DNA from 2 places in the Leuconostoc sp. XM4 genome. Region 2 is predicted to be linked to the other one. Evidence: riboswitches for the same ligand, from Rfam matches in the RefSeq annotation. Region 2 holds a riboswitch; the other holds the start of a gene.
What was found. A riboswitch is a leader RNA that binds a small molecule or an ion and turns the genes downstream of it on or off. The one in region 2 is predicted to bind FMN.
Positions count from the first base shown of each region.

Region 1 (10,153 bases), 470 kb from region 2:
TATAGTTTACTTCAATCACATGCAGCGTACACTGACTCACAAAAAGCTAAAGATATTTTAGCGCATTTTGAGGATGAAAAGGCTAATTTTATTAAAGTATATCCAACCGAATATCATCAGGTTTTAAACATTATGAATAAATATGAAACCGAAGGATTTAGTGGATTGACTAAGGAACTCAAGGCTTTTAATGAACTGATGCCAGAATATGAACGAGTACCAGAAACTGAAGAAGAATTAGAAACATTATTATCGAAATGAGGTAATTATAATGGCTGATCCATTTGGCTTTCTCAAATATGAACGTGTTGATAATCCTTATCGTAAAATTACTGAACGTATTAAGGATTTCAATTACATGGCAGAACCACTAGCGTTTGATCAACGAGTCGAACAAGCTGCTCGATGTATGAACTGTGGTGTTCCTTATTGTCATATTGGTGCGTTGTACGGCAATAAAAGTAAACAAATGAGTGGTTGTCCAAATGACAATCTAATTCCGGAATGGAATGACCTCTTGTATCGAAAAGAGCTCCATCAAGCTTGGTTAAGATTGGCAAAAACAAATCCAATTCCTGAGTTTACTGGAAAAGTTTGTCCTGCGCCATGCGAAGTGTCGTGTAATGAGTTTTTGAATGGTGCAGGTGTGACAATCAAAGACAATGAAGATTTTATTGTTGAATATGCTTTTGCGCATGGCTGGGTAGTTCCAGAAGGATTACCAGAACAGCGAACTGGTAAAAAAATTGCAGTCATCGGCTCCGGGCCAGCAGGGATTACAGCAGCTTGGCGCTTAAATCAATTGGGCCATGAGGTCACTATTTTTGAAAAAGATGAACGTTTAGGTGGCCTTTTAATGTATGGCATTCCAAACATGAAATTAGAAAAGTGGGTTGTTGATCGTCGTTTTAAAGTCATGTCAGAAGTCGGTATCAAATTTAAAGTTAATACAACGATTGGAGAGGATATTACTAAGGAACAATTAGACGCTGATTTTGATAAAGTCATTGTTGCTACTGGCGCATCGGTTGCACGAGATGTAGATGTACCCGGACGTGATTTGAAAGGAATTGATTTTGCACTACCATTTCTAAGCCAGACAACCAAAAATGTATTAAGAAACGGTACGACTACATTTGAAAAAACATTATCTAATCAGCAGGTGATTGTGATTGGTTCTGGTGACACGGCGACAGATTGTATTGCAACAGCGATTCGGCTAGGTGCAGAAAATGTAACACAGTTTGATTATCATACTGAAAAGCCGACAGATCGTACGACACCTTGGCCGGAATATCCATGGCAAAAGCGAATTAGTTATGGGCAGGCGGAAGCCATGGACACAGTTAACCAGGAATTAATACCTTATCAAACGCAAACAGTAGAATTTTTAGGTAATTCATTTGGAGAAGTAACTGGCGTTCGAACTGTTTTGATTGATGCCAATAAGCAAGTGATTTCGAATTCGGAAAAAGACTATTCTGCTGATTTGGTATTGGTTGCAGTAGGATTTACAGGTCTCAATACGAAAATATTAAATGATTTGGATATTACTCGCCTGAATGTCATGGGGACAACAAACCAAGAGAATTATATGGTAGCGGGTGATGCTAATACTGGTGCTAATTTGGTTATCACTGCTATTCATGACGCTCGTTTAGTGGCCGAGTTGGTTGATGCAAAACTTCAAAGTTTTGCTGATCGTTTTTCAGTTAAAGTAAATTAGCTAACGAATTAAAAATATTTTTCTTGTAAGCATTATTTTGATAGAATAATGCTTTTTTGAATGTTCTTTATATCATTTTAAATACATGTTGCATCTAAAATCTATTGACAGGTTAAGTGAATTACTGTAAAGTGATTAACTAAGGTAATTACTTTAGTTAATCAAATGCGCAGAAAGAGGTATCGAATCCTAATTCAATTATATAAGATTCAATTTTAAAATAGTCAGCAATTGTGTAGAAGTGCATAGGCAGTTCGCGAAGCGAGAAAACAATTAAATTAATACGGAAAAATATTATGACTCAAAAAAAGATTGAGCAACGTGCATTTATGGTCGGACTTGCGATGAATTTGCTGATGGGCAGTTTGGGAATTGTTGTTTATTATATTACCCAGATTCAAGCGTTGTTCGTAGATAGTTACTTTACAATAATGACACTGGTTTCTGGAATCGCTGCAATTACGATTTCAAAGTATAGTGCCAGAACAAGTGAGCGTTTTCCAAATGGTCACTTCATGTTTGAACCAATGTATGCTGCTTTTAAATCAATGATGACACTGATTTTGTTAACGACCTCCACTATTCAAGTAAGTCAAAAAGCATATCAATATTTCGTTTACCATAAAGGGGATGTATTAAACTTAACGCCGATAATTCCATATGAAATCATTATGGTCATATTATGTTTAACGATATCTTTGTTTTATAGTCGGCAAAATCAAAAAATTGGTCGTGCTAGTACGATGCTATCTGCAGAATCCAAAAGTACGCGAATTGATTCAATCATGTGTGGGGGGATTGGGTTAGCAGCCTTTTTAGTTTTATTGATTCCAAAAAATTCAATCCTAGGGTTCTTGCTATACACGGGTGATTTCTTTGTGACGGTAATACTAGTCTTATTTTCAATTGCAACGCCGGTTAAAGTACTAAAAAATGCATTCATTGAAATCTGTGGCGGCCGGTTAATTGATGAAAACATTCAGAATGAATTTGAAGCATGCCTTAGAAAACACTTTGGAAAAGAAGTCATATTAACTGGCTGTCATATTTATAAAACGGGCATGTATTTTTCAGTTAAAGTGATGATTGATGTTGTCGATGACGAAATTGGGACAGGATTGTTACGTGATAAAAAAGTCCGTATTTTAGAAGAACTTAAAGCATGTTATGAGTTTGTACATTTAGAGTTTGTGTATGCTTAAAAGAAAAAGGGGAAATCAAATGAAAATCAATGTTTATAACGAATATGATCCATTAAAAGAAGTCATTATTGGGGATGCAACAAAGCTATATTTTCCAGATACGCATGAAATAGAGCAGGAAGAACATACTGCAAAATGGAAACAATTTATGACAAAACATATTTATACTCTTTTACGAGGTAAAAAAGTTCCGAGTTTCCTTGCTAAAAAATTTCAACGAGAATTAGCAGAATTCCAACGAATTTTGGAAACACATGGTGTCAAGGTACACCATGTTGATTCGGTAACCCCAACAAATCTAGATCCCTATGGAATGGGGCAAATGTATGCAAGAGATAGTGCTATGAGCGTTGGAGAACATTTTATTGAAGGAAATGTTCAAATTGAAATGCGAAAAATTGAACGACGTGGGTATCAAAGAATTGTTGCAGCTATTAACGATAAGAATCAGGTGCACACGTTAAATCAAAAGGATAAAATATATCTGGAGGGTGGTGACGTTATCGTTAACTATCCTTATGTATTCGTCGGCATTGGTAAATATGCTAGTAATGAAGCTGGTGCAAAATGGCTACAAAGTATTTTAGACAAGGACTATGAGAATGAAATCGTCGATAAACCGTGGAAAGTAGTACCAGTGTATTTGAATGATGATGCAATTTTGCACTTGGATTGTTGTATGACCATTATTGGTCCAAAAACTGCTATTATCCATAAACCTGTCTTAAAAGACTTACCGAAAGAACTGGTCGATTATAAATTTATTGATATTGATGCAAAAACCAGAAAAGAGATGGGTGGGAATGTTTTAGTTATTGGGCCTAAAAAAGTTATTGTGCAAAAAAGACATACAGCGTTGCAAGAGGCTTTAAAAAATGAAGGTTATACGGTCATCCCTATCGTGTTTACATGGCATTCACTATTAGACGGTGCACTAAGATGTGCATCATGCCCGTTAGTGAGAGAAAAAAATGAGTAAAAAGGGCGTTTAGGGCGACTTTTTACTTTTTTGCTGTCTACAGAATAAGAATTAAAAAGCGTAAAAAATATTTTTGATTGACATTGTAGAATTCTAATGATAAATTAGTTTTGTTAAATAATTTAATCTTCGGGGCAGGGTGTAATTCCCGACCGACGGTGATGGTGAATAACCTCAGTCCGTGACCCGCGATATTTTCGCGGTTGACACAGTGAAATTCTGTGACCGACAGTTAAAGTCTGGATGGGAGAAGATTTGAAATAGTTTAGACGATGCTTTTTTAGATTGTCTAGGTTTTTTGAATTAATCTAAACTACTATAAACCCGATGTGTATTTTTAACGCATCGGGTTTTTTGTCCTGAAAAATTCAGGAGGTAAGTATGAATGATTTAACATGGATGAAGCTCGCTGCAGATGAGGCAATTCGAGCAATGCCGTATCAAACTTTTGAAAATCCTAGGGTTGGTGCAGTAATTGTTAAAGATGGTCAGGTTATCGCGACAGGATATCATGAAAAGTTTGGTGAAGCGCATGCTGAAATAAATGCTTTTAATCGTGTCAAAAAAAAGACCGACATTTTAGGTGCTACGCTTTATGTCACTTTGGAGCCGTGTTCCACGCAGGGAAAAGTAGGCTCTTGTGCAGTTCAAATTCAAAATTGGGGACTGAAGCGTGTGGTTGTTGGTAGCATTGATCCGAATCCGTCAACAAATGAAAAAGGAATTAAAATGCTAAGATCAGCTGGTATCGCTGTCGATGTTTTGAATACAGTTGAAAATAAAGAGATCAACCCTGCATTTCATTATTTTTATACCACACGACTACCATATGTTCAGTTGAAACTTGCCATGTCTCAAAACGGATTTGTTGCTGAAAAATTTGGAAAACGAAAAAAACTGACTGATGAGCTAGCTGATGCTGATGTACACCGAGAGCGTGCAACTAGAAGTGCAATAATGATTGGCAGCGAGACCATGATCACAGATCAACCAATGTTAACTGTACGGCACATCAATATCAGTCATAAACAACCATTGAGAGTTGTTATTGATCGTCGTGGACGGTTGCAAAATACGAACTTTGATTTTTCAAATAATTGGCTGATATATACGGAAAATGTTCTATTTTCAAAACAGCATTCTTATGTCAAATTAATGTCTGGTGCGCTTAAAGATATATTAATAGATTTAGCCAAACAAAATATTCAATCTGTGATGGTTGAAGGCGGACCAAGTTTGATTCACTCATTTTTGAAAGAAAACTTGTGGCAAGAAATGCTAATTTATACAACAGATAAAGTATTATCTAAAGATAGTCTGAAAGGAATATCTGTTAGCCAAAAGCCTAAAAATGAAGTGCAAGTTGGCAATGCTGTCAAAAAAGTCTATATCAATCATCAAGGGGGAACGCAATAATGTTTACAGGTATTACACAAGAAGTTGGTCGTTTAATAAGCATTTATCAGCGTAATGACAAAGAAATGCGCTTAAAAATTGCTGCATCCGAGGACTATTTTTCTGATAGCAGAGTAGGCGATAGCATTATGGTTGATGGCGTTTGTTTAACAATTAATCAGCTAGAATCAAATTATGCTGAATTCGATATTATGGTACCGACTTTTGAAACGACCATTGTTAAATTCTATCAAGTTGGGCAAAAAGTAAACTTGGAGAAAGCACTTTTAGTTTCCAACCGATTTGATGGTCACTTTGTTCTAGGTCATGTAGATCAGACAGCTGAAGTAGTCAAAAAAGAGTACAGTGAAGAAACCACATTGTTAACTTTTAAATTAGCAGACCGTCAACAAATAAATCAAATCGTCAATAAAGGTTCAGTTACTATTTCAGGTGTGAGCCTAACCATTGTTCAAGCGAGAGAAGATGTATTTCAAGTTGGTCTAATACCACTTACATTAACCAAGACAACTTTGGGATTATTGCACGAACGAGATTTGGTAAATGTTGAAACCGATATTTTGGCGAAATATTTAATGAAAGGAAAGTAATAATGACAAGTACTACAGAAAAAGTTAAAACAGCAGTTAAAGAGTTGAAAAAGGGTAAGCTGATTATTTTGAGCGATGACAAAAAAAGAGAACATGAAGGAGATTTGGTCGGTTTAGCATCATTTGTGACGGCAGCTACGGTCAATGAAGCCCTTTCAATTGCAAGGGGTGTTCTAGCTGTACCAATCACTAAATCTCGTGCTGATGAACTCGGGTTAGACCAAATGACGACGCATAATTCTGAAAAATTTGGGACAAAGTTCACTGTGAGCGTTGATCATATTGACAGCACGACGGGTGTTTCTGCGTATGAACGTGCTGCCACAATCAAAAATTTAGCTAATCTAAGTACAACATCTGTTGACTTTGAGACGCCTGGTCATATTTTCCCATTAGTCGCTGAAGATGGTGGCGTACTGACAAGACAGGGACATACAGAAGGGGCTGTTGAGTTAGCTAAAATAGCTGGTGTGCCGCCTGTGGCGTATATAATAGAAATTTTGGCACAAGACGGAACAATGGCTCGAGAAAAAGAACTTAAAGAATTAGCGAAAAAACACGATATATTTCAATTATCAATGCAGGATCTAATTAATTACCGAGAAGACCAAAAACAAGCAGGTATTGACGAGGGACCAACGGTATATTTACCAACTCAATACGGTGATTTTCATTTGACGGAGTTTAGCGTGAATGATGAAGAAAAATCTGATTTGCTTATTCAAAGCAGTCGTAGTTTTGATCAAATTCCCTTAGTTCGCTTACACTCCGAGTGTTTAACCGGCGAAATATTTGGTTCACAACGTTGTGAATGCGGTCCTCAACTGAGAGAAGCGCTCAAAACAATAAATAAGCAAGGTGGGGCTCTTGTTTATCTTCGTCAAGAAGGTCGTGGTATTGGACTCCATGAAAAACTAAAAAGTTATGTGTTGCAAGAAAATAAGTTTGATACGTATGATGCGAATGTTCACTTAGGGCATTTGCCGGATGAACGGGACTATAAAAAGGCTGCCAAAATTTTGAAAATATCAGGATTAACCAAAATTCGCTTATTAACGAATAATCCGGATAAAGTACAGTCGTTAATTGACGAAGGTATTGAGGTTATTGAACAGGTACCCTTAATTACGGGCATTAATGATAAGAATGAACAATATATGCAAACAAAAAAGGAAAAATTTAATCACAAGCTGTGATTGACATTAAGAAGGTAAATAAAAATGATTTATAAAGCTAAGTTAATTGATCAAACAAATAAAAAAATTGCAATTGTGGCCAGCAAGTTTAATGATTTAATTGTTAAACAACTTATTTCTGGCGCGCAAGAATCTCTAGAAATGCATGGTATTGATGAGAGTAATATTGATATTATTTGGGTACCAGGAGCTTTGGAAATTCCAATGGTTGCGAAAAGAATAGCGCAGGTTCAAAAATATGATGGTATTGTAACACTAGGTGCTGTAATAAAAGGAGACACAGATCATTATGACCTTGTTATTAATGGTGTTGCTAACGGCATTTCTCAAATAAGTTTAAGTACAGATGTACCAATTGTTTTTGGGGTGTTGACTACAGATACTTTAGAGCAAGCACAGCAACGGTCAGGTGCCAAATCAGGAAACAAAGGGGCCGAAGTTGCACTCAGTTTGTTGGAGCTTATTAATATCTTTGAGCAAATAAAATCCATTTGATAAGCGTTTCTCATATTGCGGATATTGTTTTCATTTTCTATTCTTTTTTGTTTACTTATAATACAGCGTTTGTTCAGTTATGTTACAATAGAAGTATCATACTAATTAGATAAGAATAATCATTTTTATTCTTCTTTTATCATATTCTCATATATCATGAGAGAATAAATTTTGACAGCGAAGAGCGTAACTGAGTTACGTAGAGACATACAATGACTAATTTAAGATGGAAATGATTCATTTTTATCTATAAAGCGCAATGATCAATCAAGTGAGTGTTAGGGACTTCGCTTGAATTGATCATTATTGTTGCGCTTGTTCTTGAATAGTATGCAACTGCCAACATGAACACGCTGGGAAAAACGTGTCGTGGCCACATTTTATCATGTGGTTTTATAATCTTTCCATAAGCAGTAAACAAAAAGGAGGACACTAAATGGAAGCATTCCGAAGAGGTGTTAAGGAAACAATCGCATCGCATCACGTTAATATGGGGAAAGGCTTAGATGCTGAGCAAGTTTCTAAAAATCGTGAAGAATATGGTGCCAACGTTTTTGTAGCTGAAAAAAAAGTTTCATTATTGAAAAAAATCTTAATCAGCCTAAATGATGTTGCTACAATTATCTTGCTAATTGCGGCAGTTATTTCGTTTGTTGCTACATACTTAGAAGATACTGGGAACTATTTTGAAAGTCTCTTAATTATTGGTATTGTCGTTATTAATTCGGTCTTATCAATTGTTCAGGAAGGAAAAGCTGAAGATTCATTAGCAGCCTTGCAAAATCTCAATCGAACGCAAGTTAAAGTTTTACGTGATGGACAGATAGAACAGATTGATGCGGATGATGTTGTGCTTGGTGATGTATTGGTTGTCGAAAATGGTAGCGCAATCGCCGCTGATGCCCGGTTAATTGAGGCTATTGAGCTTCAAGCTGAAGAGTCTGCTTTAACAGGTGAAAGTTTGCCGGTTGAAAAGAATGCAGATGCTACGTTTAAACCAGACGATGAAGTTGGTCTTGGAGAACGAATTACGATGGTATATCGTGGGACGACGATTGTTAACGGTCATGGACGAGCAATTGTTACAGCCGTTGGTATGCAGACTGAAATGGGTAAAATTGCAAGTCTACTTAGTAATGAGTCAAAAATTCCACTAACACCATTGCAACGACGTCTAGTTCAATTAGGAAAAAATATCTCTTGGGTAGCTATAGGTGCCGCAGTGGTTGTGCTTGGGCTAGGTATTTACCAGGGCATGGATTTGAAGCATATCTTTTTGACAGCAATTTCGCTGGCCGTTGCGGTTGTTCCAGAAACATTAGCAGTAATTGTTACAATGACGCTGGCGCTTGGCGTCCAACGAATCGCACAAAAGCATGCGATTATTCGACGGTTACCAGCAGTAGAAACCTTGGGAACAACGAATGTTATTGCTTCCGATAAAACGGGTACATTAACGCAAAATAAGATGACTGTTCGAAGGGTGTGGCAAGATGAACAGGATCATTTGACTAATATTGCAGATGGATTGGACGATGCTACTAAGGAAGTGTTATCTTTGGCAGCCATATCAACCAATGTTTCGGTTAAAACTGTTGAGGGACAGACTGTTTATGATGGTCTACCAACAGAAGTAGCGTTAGTAAGAGCTATTGATAAAGAAGCGACACGGGAAGAGTTGTTAGAAAAGTATCCGCTAGTCGAACAGATACCGTTTAATTCGACGAAAAAAAGAATGACCACCGTCCATAAGCAACCAGAAGGTGGCTACATTGCGATTACCAAAGGTGCATTTGATGTTTTGCTTCCAATGATTAAGCATGGGAATCGTGATAAAGCTGAAAGTGTTAACAAAACTTTTGGTGGACAGGCATTACGTGTTCTGACGATTGCTAAAAGAACATTTGATGTTATGCCGGAAGCGCCAACACAAGAATTTTATGAACAAGATTTGACATTGGTGGGGCTAGTTGGTATTATCGATCCGCCACGCCCAGAATCGGCACCAGCAGTTGAAAAGGCTCGTCTTGCAGGTGTTAGAACAATTATGATTACCGGAGATCACGTTGAAACGGCTAGTGCAATTGCACGTGAAATTGGCATTTTACGTAATGGGGATCAAACAATTACAGGTTCAGAGTTAGCTAAATTATCAGACAAAGAGCTCGATGGTAATGTCCAGAAGTACAGCGTATATGCCCGTGTAACACCAACTGACAAAATTAGAATTATTAAATCATGGCAACGTCAAGATGCAACCATTGCGATGACTGGAGATGGTGTCAACGATGCTCCAGCATTAAAAGCAGCAGATGTTGGTATTTCGATGGGTGAGACAGGGACAGATGTTGCCCGTGAAGCTTCGGACATCATTTTGACAGACGATAATTTTGCGACGATTATTAATGCTATTTCTGAAGGACGTGGTGTTTATGTTAAAGTTCGAAAGACAATTAATTTCTTATTAAGTGCCAATATATCCGAGTTATTAGTGATCTTGATAGCCATGTTGCTGGGGTGGGGCTCACCATTGCTACCCGTACATCTGT
Region 1 covers NZ_CP134507.1:797,704-807,856, forward strand. The annotation lists partial or broken gene gltB (glutamate synthase large subunit) at 1-261, shown strand, start outside; gene RHP64_RS04035 (glutamate synthase subunit beta) at 272-1,726, shown strand; gene RHP64_RS04040 (cation transporter) at 2,023-2,928, shown strand; gene RHP64_RS04045 (dimethylarginine dimethylaminohydrolase family protein) at 2,948-3,907, shown strand; FMN riboswitch at 4,029-4,166, shown strand; gene ribD (bifunctional diaminohydroxyphosphoribosylaminopyrimidine deaminase/5-amino-6-(5-phosphoribosylamino)uracil reductase RibD) at 4,289-5,323, shown strand; gene RHP64_RS04055 (riboflavin synthase) at 5,323-5,913, shown strand; gene RHP64_RS04060 (bifunctional 3,4-dihydroxy-2-butanone-4-phosphate synthase/GTP cyclohydrolase II) at 5,916-7,109, shown strand; gene ribH (6,7-dimethyl-8-ribityllumazine synthase) at 7,134-7,604, shown strand; gene RHP64_RS04070 (cation-translocating P-type ATPase) at 8,041-10,153, shown strand, end outside.
Region 1: another riboswitch for FMN. It lies ahead of ribD (bifunctional diaminohydroxyphosphoribosylaminopyrimidine deaminase/5-amino-6-(5-phosphoribosylamino)uracil reductase RibD); the one in region 2 lies ahead of RHP64_RS06505 (ECF transporter S component).

Region 2 (10,153 bases):
GGCAAAATATGAATATTCAAGATCTGGCAACCCAACCCGTGAAGCCGTAGAAAGCTTAATTGCAGACTTAGAGAATGGTACTGCTGGCTTTGCTTTTGCATCAGGATCTGCGGCGATAAGTACTATTTTTTCACTATTTTCATCTGGGGATCACATTATTGTTGGAAACGATGTTTATGGTGGTACATTTAGGCTAATTGACAATGTCCTAAAAAGAACAGGTCAGACATTTACAATTGTCGATACCCGTGATTTATCTGCTATTCAGGAAGCTATTCAAGATAATACTGTCGCCATTTACCTTGAAACACCAACTAATCCTCTATTACGCATTAGTGATATCAAGGCAATTTCCGAACTTGCTCATCGTCATAATTTATTAAGTATTGTTGACAACACATTTGCTTCTCCCTATGTACAAAAGCCAATTGATTTAGGTGTGGACATTGTTGTTCACAGCGCTTCAAAGTACTTAGGTGGTCATAGCGACCTCATTGCCGGCTTAGTTGTTACTAAAGGTGAGGAACTTAGTGAGAAAATTAAGTTCTTACAAAATGCGATTGGTGCAATCTTGGCCCCTCAGGAAAGTTGGCTCCTACAACGAGGTATGAAAACGCTTGGATTAAGAATGCGTGCTCACCAGTCAAATGCGCAAACAATATTTGACTACCTTAAAACACAAGATAAAGTTGGTAAAATATATTTCCCTGGTGATCCTGATAATCCTGACCACGCTTTAGCCAAGCAACAGATGAATGGTTTTGGTGCCATGATTTCATTTGAGCTAAAGGCTGGACTGGATCCAGAACAATTCATTAGTAACTTAAAAATCATTACCTTAGCAGAGAGTTTAGGTGCACTTGAAAGCCTAATTGAAATCCCAGCTAAAATGACTCACGGCGCCATTCCTCGTAATATCCGGCTATCTCATGGTATTCAAGACGAACTAATCCGTCTCTCTGTGGGTGTTGAAGATATTGAAGATTTAATTGAGGACCTAGAACAAGGTTTTAATCAATTGAAATAATAGTGGAGAAAAAATGTTTTTTACTGCTAAATCAATTCTAAAGCGTGATCCAGCCGCAAAAAGCCTTATGATGGTGATTTTAACTTACCCTGGGTTACATGCACTGTGGGTTCATCGCGTTGCTCATTGGCTTCATATTCATCACCGTTATTTGCTCGCTGCCATCATTGCTCGTTGGTCAGCCAAACGAACTGATATATTTATTGCCCCCGGTGCACAAATTGGTCGTGGCGTATTTATTGATCACGGCGTAGGTGTTGTTATTGGTGAAACTGCAATTATTGATGATGGTGTAACCATATTACATGGTGTCACTCTGGGTGCTCGTCATACGGTGACAGAACGTAGACACCCTCATATCGAGAGCTACAGCTTCATTGGTGCTCATGCGCAAATATTGGGCAATATTACTATTGGTGCAAATAGTAAAGTTGGTGCTAATGCTGTGGTTTTAAACGATGTGCCCGCCTATTCTACTGCTGTGGGTAATCCTGCACGCCTAGTCTAGTCGCTTTTTATCGAGATCAATTAATGCAGTACTACTGCGTCATTTTTTTAATGATTACTTTTATAATTTTGAGGATTAAGCCGTATATTTTTGTTTAAGCGTTTGTAAAGTGGTATTCTTAAGTTACTAGCTCATTTAGAGTTAAGTAAAATTTATAAGGGGGTTCATATGGCTTTTAATAAACAAGTTGCCGATATGATAAAGGAAAAAGTGGAAAAGGGCGAAACAGGATTCTGTTTATCGCAATTCAATCAAATTGATGTTGCTAATACTGCGAATGCACTCGCAGAAGAATTAAACCTCGTTCACACGGATATTTATCCTGAGGTAAACGCTGTTGTCAGTGTTCGTTCGCATAAATCTCTTTAAATACCACACTAGTAATACTCATACTCAATCTAATGAATTCCATAATGACATGGAATTCATTTTTAAATTGACTGACCGCTTTGCCGACCTTTTTTCATACGTCTTCTCAATATTTTGATTTAGTCTAGTCATAATTTTAGATTGTATCTAGTCAGTTCCCTTAATGATTATTTAAAACACCATACTAAAAAGAAAAAGAAAAAGAGCAAGCCCATGTTGAGCTTGCTCTTAATATACTGGATAATATTAGGAATCAATAAGTTGCTTTCCCAAACTTTCCCCAGAAACGCTGTAAAACAGCGGTATAAATGGCTATTAATTACTTAACGGCATCCTTCAAAGCTTTACCTGGCTTAAATGCAGGTACCTTTGAGGCAGCAATTTGAATTTCTTCACCAGTTTGTGGGTTACGGCCCTTACGAGCAGCACGATCACGAACTTCAAAGTTACCAAAGCCGATCAATTGAACCTTTTCACCGTTCTTCAATGCTTCTTCGATTGATGCAAAAACTGCGTCAACTGATGCAGTAGCATCCTTCTTTGTCAAACCTGTTGCCTTAGCAACTGAATCTACTAATTCTTGCTTGTTAGCCATTTTCTTGTCTCCTAATAAGAGTTTTTTTAACGCATGATGCGCTCCGTGAAATCTGTCGAAACATTATTTCATGTAACTAGAATAACATAAGAAACGCCAAATGTGTAGTGTTATCAAGGGTTTTCGGGATTTCGTAACATTTGTGTTACATTAAAAACATATTTTTGCAACGTTTACTTTCGTGCGCGAACAATGAGTTTGATTGGCGTACCAGTAAAGTCAAATGATTCTCGAATTTTATTTTCTAAGAATCGTTCATATGAAAAATGCATAAGTTCAACATCATTAACAAATATGACAAATGTTGGTGGTTGCGTTGCGACTTGTGTCGCATAATATACTCGTAAACGACGACCATTATCTGAAGGTGTTGGATTTATTGCAATAGCATCCATAATGACATCGTTTAATGTTGAAGATGTTATACGCTTACGATGATTATCGTCAACATCTTTAACCATTTGTGGCAATCTATCTAAACGTTGCCCTGTCTTAGCAGAAACAAACACAATTGGTGCATAATCTAAGAATTTAAATTCTTCGCGAATTAAATTCTCAAAGTCAGACATCGTCCGATCATTCTTTTCAATCGCATCCCATTTATTGACAACAATGATCATTGCTCGCCCAGCTTCATGAGCAAACCCAGCCACGTGTTTATCTTGTTCTCTAATTCCTGCTTCCGCATCAATAACCATCAAAATAACGTTGCTATCATCAATAGCTTTCATAGCACGCATCACGGAGTACTTTTCAGTATTCTCATAGATTTTCCCGCGCTTACGCATACCGGCTGTATCAACCATCACAAATTCGTCCCCTTCTTCAGTCACAAATCGTGTATCAATAGCATCACGAGTAGTCCCTTCAATATCAGAGACGATCACACGTTTTTCACCAAGCATAGCGTTGACAATTGATGATTTACCAACATTTGGGCGGCCAATTATACTAAAACGAATCGCATCGTCTTCTTGTTCGGCAGCTTCATCAGGAAAATGTTTTACAATTTCATCAAGTAAATCACCTAATCCCAAACCGTGTGATCCTGAAACTGGGAATGGATCCCCAAGACCTAGTGCATAAAAATCATAGACATCATGGCGCATTTCAGGATTATCTACTTTGTTGACAGCCAGAACGACAGGCTTATCAGATTTATATAGCATACGTGCAACTACTTCATCAGCCTCAGTTAATCCTTCTCGGCCGGAAACAACCATCACAATAACATCAGCTTCATTAATTGCTAATTCTACCTGTCCACGTATTTCCGCTAAAAACGGTGCATCACCGATTTCGATACCACCGGTATCAATCATTCGAAATTCATAATTTAACCATTCAGCTGGTGCATACAAGCGATCTCGCGTGACACCGGGCATGTCTTCAACGATCGCAATTCTTTCTCCCGCCATACGGTTGAAAATAGTTGATTTACCAACGTTTGGTCGACCGACAATTGCTACTATTGGTGCTGACATTTTGGCACCTCCTTTGTATAAATAAATTTATCATAAAAAAAGAACTGGCGAACCAGTTCTTTTCAATAGAATTCTTAGAACTTACCATCAAAGAGGTCGCCCAATGTTGCAGCTGAATCATCTTGTTGCTTATAAGCAGCAATATCTGCACGTGATGCTGAACTATCCTTTGAATTTCCACGATCTTCACGTTCTGGCTTTTCTTCCAATGCCTTCATTGACAATGAAATACGTTCTTCGGCAGGCTTAACATCCAAAACTTGAACTTGAACTTTATCGCCTGACTTCAAAACTTCTGAAGGGTTTTCGATACGCTTGTGTGAAATTTGTGATACGTGAACTAATCCTTCGATACCAGGGAAAATTTCAACGAATGCTCCGAAGTCTTTTACACGCTTAACAGTTCCTTCAAGAACTGTTCCGGCAGGAGCTTCTTCAGCAACCTTATCCCAAGGTCCAGGTTGTGTAGCCTTGATTGACAATGAGATACGTCCCTTTTCAGCATCTAAGGCTAAAATTTTAACGTTAACTGTTTCACCCTTTGTCAAAACATCAGCAGGGTTCTTAACACGATCATGAGAAATTTCTGAAACGTGTACCAAACCATCAACGCCACCTAAGTCAACGAATGCTCCGAAGTCAGTCAAACGAGCAACTTTACCTTCAACAACTTCACCAACTGATAGCTTTTCAAATGCTTCTGCTAATTGTGCTGCACGTTCTTGTGCTGCAACTGCCTTACGTGACAAGATTAAGCGTGCCTTGGCAGCATCAATTTCAATAACTTGTGCTTTAATATCTTTATTCTTAAACTGGTTCAAATCTGACACGAAACGATCAGCAACCATTGATGCGGGTACAAAGCCACGAACACCATTAACATCGACAACTAAACCACCACGTACAGCATTGATAACTTTAGCATCAACTGTATCACCTTCACCAAATGACAAGTTTTCCCATGCCTTACGTGCTTCCAAGCGCTTCTTTGACAACAAGTAAGATACGCCTTCCTTGTCGCTTGTTACATTAGAGATGACAACAGCTTCAACACTGTCACCAACCTTCAATTCGTCTGCCAGATTAATGTTACGATCGTCTGAGTACTCACGCGCTGGCACAACTCCTTCTTCACCGGTATGCAAACCAATAACTGCTTGGTTATCGTTATCAACGGCTAGTACTTCGCCCGTAACGACATCTCCTACCTTAATTTGATCTGCACTCTCGAGAGCTGCTAAAAGCTCGTTGTTTGTTTCACTCATGACGTCAAACGTCCTCCTACAATTTACACTATGAATATAGTGTACCAAATATTTTAGTTCTTGTATAGTAAAAAACACGGTTTAACCGTGTAAATTAGAAACTAATAGTATTTTCGATAATGTTGGCTATTTTAGCCACAACATCGTCAATACTTTGTCCCGTTGTATCCACTAAAATAGCGTCCTTCGCTTGTGTTAATGGACTAATTTGACGATGAGAATCTTTGTAATCTCGCGCTTCAATTTCGCGCTTCAATGTTTCGAGATCAGTAGTCATCCCTTTAGCAACATTTTCTTTATAACGTCGTTGGGCACGTTCATCAACACTTGCTACAAGAAAAATTTTGACATCTGCTTCTGGTAACACAGTTGTGCCGATATCGCGGCCGTCCATAATCACACTGTTGTTATTAGCTATTTCACGTTGACGATTGACTAAATTAGAACGTACATCCGCAAAGGAAGCCACTACAGACACATTGTTTGTCACTTCAGCGGAACGAATTTCCTCCGTGACATCGGTATCATTCAAAAATACACGTTGAACTGGTGTACTAGGTTCAAAGCGTATTTCCGTTTGTGACAATAAGTTTTTTATTTTTTCTTCATCATTATAAGCAATGCCGTTCTTTTTTGCAGCTAAAGTTATTGTTCTGTACATTGCACCTGTGTCAACATACACATAATTTAGCTTTGTTGCTAAAATTTTGGCAATAGTAGACTTACCGGCAGAAGCTGGGCCATCAATGGCAACTTGAAAATTCGTCATAATAATAAAAAGTCCTCTTACTGAATGTTTAGTGCAGTACCAGCATACTGTGTGTAATTATCAACTGTTAACCCTGGATTTAATGCAATAACTTGGCTAGTTGTCATCCCGTGTGTAACTGCAAAATTATACAACGTTTGACTAGCACCCAAAACTGCAGTAGTGGTTGTGGAACTACTTGATGCTGAACTTGATTCAGCCGTCTCAGTAGAAGATGAACTAGCAGATTCCTCACTTGAAGCAGCTTCACTGCTACTTACTGATTCTTCTTCAGAAGAACTTGATGCACTTGATTCGGAAGATGATGATTCAGAAGACTCAGAAGACGTAGATTTAGTAGTTGATGAACGCTTTGTACTTGAAGAAACAGCCGTTTGTGGCTTTGATGATTTTTGATTAGCAATCATGCCATACACAGGTACAAAAGATATAACTGCAAGCGCTAATACAACAAGCAGAACACGAAATCCTTTATTTGGGGATTTTGAATCTGACTTTCGGGAAAATTTTGGTTCGAGCTTATCTTTTTTGGGCCGCTTTGAGCGGCTCATGTTGTTTGGGTCAAAATCGTTCATAGAAACGACCTCCATTTTATTGGTTCACATAAAATTTTACCACACCAACACCGACTTTGCTCATAATGTTTTGTTAAGAATGAAACCTTCTCTGGAGCGGCTGTATTGCCCTTAATATGATCATACTCACGACAAACCATATAATACCCTCGATAAGATTGAACGGTAATACCATACCGATAAAATAGTTTTTTAAACCAATGAATTTAGCAATGTCGAAATTAGCAAACCTCGCATACAAAGGTATAGCTACAAACCAATTGATGACAATCGCAACAATTGTCATGACAAACGTGCTGCTTATTAATGGTATGATTTTTTTTTTCCAATTACTATACTGCTCAAGGTTGGGCATTGTAATTTTTAAAACTGTGATAAAGGCCAAAACAACCAATAAATTAACCGGCAATCCTAAATAAGTGTTAACCCCCTCATTTGCCAAAATTAACTTTAGCAAGGTACGAATTAAAATGATCCACAGTGAAGCAGAATAATTTAACCAATATAAGCCAATGACAACTGGTACGATTGAAAAATCTAGCTTTAAAAAATCAGCACTAGGAATGATTGGCACTTGGGGAAACAGCATCAAACCAAATGAAATAGCGCTTAGTATTGCAATTAATGTAGTACGTTGCACTCGCGTTACAGGAACAATTGACATATTTCTTTCCTCTTGTTTGCTCACCTCACCAGTAGATGCAAACAAAAAACCACAGATTTTGTCAGGGTACAACAAAAAATGCAGCTTTCACTTTCTTTTTTAGACTTCTTTATACCCGACTTTACGGTCGGCTCTGGATTTTGACCAGATCAGCTGCAAAAGCAGGTCGCGGGCTTACCATGAAAATTCATGTCTCACCGCCGGTTGGGACTTACACCCGACCCTGAAGTTATTATTAAATTTGATTTTATTGTATCACGGTGTTACTTACGACGCAACAATTTGTAATCTTGTGCCTTTAAGCGTTTGATCTCTACGCTTGTTAATTTACGATACTCGCCCGGCTGTAGACCAGTGACATCAAAAAAGGCATACTGCTCACGCTTAAGCTTTTGCACTGGTAGGCCAACCTTCGCGAGCATGTTTTTGACCTGATGATTACGGCCTTCATGAATAGTTAGACGGACCATACTTGTTCTTTTTGTCGGTTCAATTCTTTCAATGGAAACACGAGCTGGCGCAGTTTTACGTCCTTTTAGGACCACTCCACGTTTCAAAGGAGCTAGCTTTTCTTCGGTTGCAATGCCTTCAACCTTTGCAACATAAGTCTTATCGACTTTAGTTTTAGGATGCATTAATTGATTAGCCACTACACCATCATTTGTTAATAACAAAACACCAGTTGTATCATAATCTAGACGGCCAACTGGATAAACACGTTGATCCACATCCTCTAAAATATCCAATACCGTACGACGACCTTTTTCATCATCATTGGTTGTCACAACCCCACGAGGCTTATTTAACAGGTAATAAACTAACTTCTCACGTCCTTCAATTGGCGCACCGTCGACCTGTACTTTATCATTTGCAGTAACTTTCGTACCTAATTCGGTAACAGTTTGCCCATTAACTTGGACACGCCCATTGATGATCAATTCTTCTGCGCCCCGTCGGGACGCTAGACCCGCTTGGGCAATAATTTTTTGCAGTCTCTGTGCTTCTTCAGACATTTTCTTTTTCACTTTCTGATTGATGTACATCAAATGCACTCGTAAATAGTTCGCCATCAATATCATCACTTAAATCTAACATATTAAAATCAGGTAACGGAGGTAATTCTTCAATACTTTTCAAACCAAAATAGTCCAAAAATTCATCGGTGGTACCAAACATGATGGGACGTCCTGGTTCGTCTTTTCTGCCAACTTCGTGGACTAGTTGCCGTAATGCTAGCTTCTGTAAAGTTCCTGAGGATTGCACACCACGAATTGTATCAATTTCAACACGTGTAATTGGTTGCTTATAAGCGACAATAACTAGTGTTTCGAGTTGTGCTTGCGATAATGTTGCATTTACAGGTGAATCAAAATACTGTTTTACTGTGCCACCAAGTTCCGGTTTAGTCACTAGGCGATACACATCGTCACTTTCACGAATTTGTAATGCACTACTTAAATCAGTATCATACTTTAACACAAGTTCTTCAAGCAATCCTTGTATTGCTGAACGATCAAATCCAGTGATAATGCTCATATTTTTCACGGAAATGCCTTCATCGCCAGATACAAACAATAGTGCTTCTATTTGACTTAAATTATTCATCTTCGCCAAACGCCTCAATTTCTACATAAATTTCTTGTTGTTGGTGCTCTTGGTGTAATTTTAATCTTTTATCTTTGGCCATTTCTAATAACGCCAAAAAGGTGACTACCAAATGCTCCCGCTCGTAAATATCATCAAAAAAAGAAGCAAATGGAATCATATCCCCCGTTTGATGCTGTAAGAAATGTTTATTGATGTTGTTAACAGCTTCCTCAAGAGAATATGTTTCCGCAGTAACATGCCTTCTGATGGGTTTTTCCTGCTTTTTTCGCCGCAATAGTTGAGCAAATGCTGTTTGTAAATCCCCTAACGATAAACCAGGAGCTAAAGTTATGGGATGTTTCAAATTATCAGGAGCCTTCATTTGAGTACGTGGAAAGGATTGTTGTTTTAATTGTTCACGTTCACGCAAAGATTCGCTTGCCACTTGAAATTGTTTGTAGGTCAATAATTGTAGCATCAGCTCTTCACGTGGATCCGCATACTCTTCATCTACGGCATAATCATCTGGCTCTTCTTCTGGTAACAAATCAGCGGACTTTATCTTAACTAAAGTAGCAGCCATCACTAAATATTCACTTGCTACATCAAGCTGCATAGCCTGTTGTGCATGAATAAAATCTAAATACTGAGATGTAATGTCAGCAATTTTCAAATCAAAAATATTCATCTCGGATTTCTTAATTAAGTGTAATAACAGATCGATTGGCCCTTCAAAATCACTTAATTTAATTGTTAGACCGTTTTTCGCGATGTTGCTTTTCTCCATTTGTTAATTAACTTTTGATTATCCAAGGTACCCATTAAGAAGGCTTCAGAATGTTGCTCTTGATAATCAGAAATCATGTCGAAGTAGTTTCTGACACTGCGTGACTCTGGGGTTAAGGCAACATGACGAATTATAGCAATATTATTATTATAAATCTCAACACCTAGAACACCAAGTACTTGTCCTTGAGACTCTTTTTGCCAAACATATAAAGATCTTGCTTCATTATCATGATACCATGCTATTTCCGCATTTAAATGAGATATTTCACGTAGCCCTGGCAGCAACGATAAAATACCCATAATTGTTTTTTCATCTGATTGTCTTGATTGTGTCAACATAATTTTTACGCTCTGGGGTGGTATTCATCATACACTTCACTAAGTCTTTTTTTCGAAATATGGGTATAAATTTGTGTTGTCGAAATGTCCGCATGCCCCAATAATTCTTGAACTATACGCAAATCAGCACCGTTCTCTAAAATATGGGTAGCAAAAGAATGACGAAGTGTATGGGGAGAAAC
Region 2 covers NZ_CP134507.1:1,269,852-1,280,004, forward strand. The annotation lists gene RHP64_RS06465 (trans-sulfuration enzyme family protein) at 1-1,027, shown strand, start outside; gene epsC (serine O-acetyltransferase EpsC) at 1,041-1,535, shown strand; gene RHP64_RS06475 (hypothetical protein) at 1,704-1,904, shown strand; gene RHP64_RS06480 (HU family DNA-binding protein) at 2,224-2,499, opposite strand; gene der (ribosome biogenesis GTPase Der) at 2,673-3,983, opposite strand; gene rpsA (30S ribosomal protein S1) at 4,058-5,248, opposite strand; gene cmk ((d)CMP kinase) at 5,343-6,020, opposite strand; gene RHP64_RS06500 (hypothetical protein) at 6,035-6,592, opposite strand; gene RHP64_RS06505 (ECF transporter S component) at 6,666-7,256, opposite strand; FMN riboswitch at 7,355-7,491, opposite strand; gene RHP64_RS06510 (pseudouridine synthase) at 7,520-8,269, opposite strand; gene scpB (SMC-Scp complex subunit ScpB) at 8,262-8,861, opposite strand; gene RHP64_RS06520 (segregation and condensation protein A) at 8,854-9,630, opposite strand; gene RHP64_RS06525 (hypothetical protein) at 9,597-9,971, opposite strand; gene xerD (site-specific tyrosine recombinase XerD) at 9,977-10,153, opposite strand, start outside.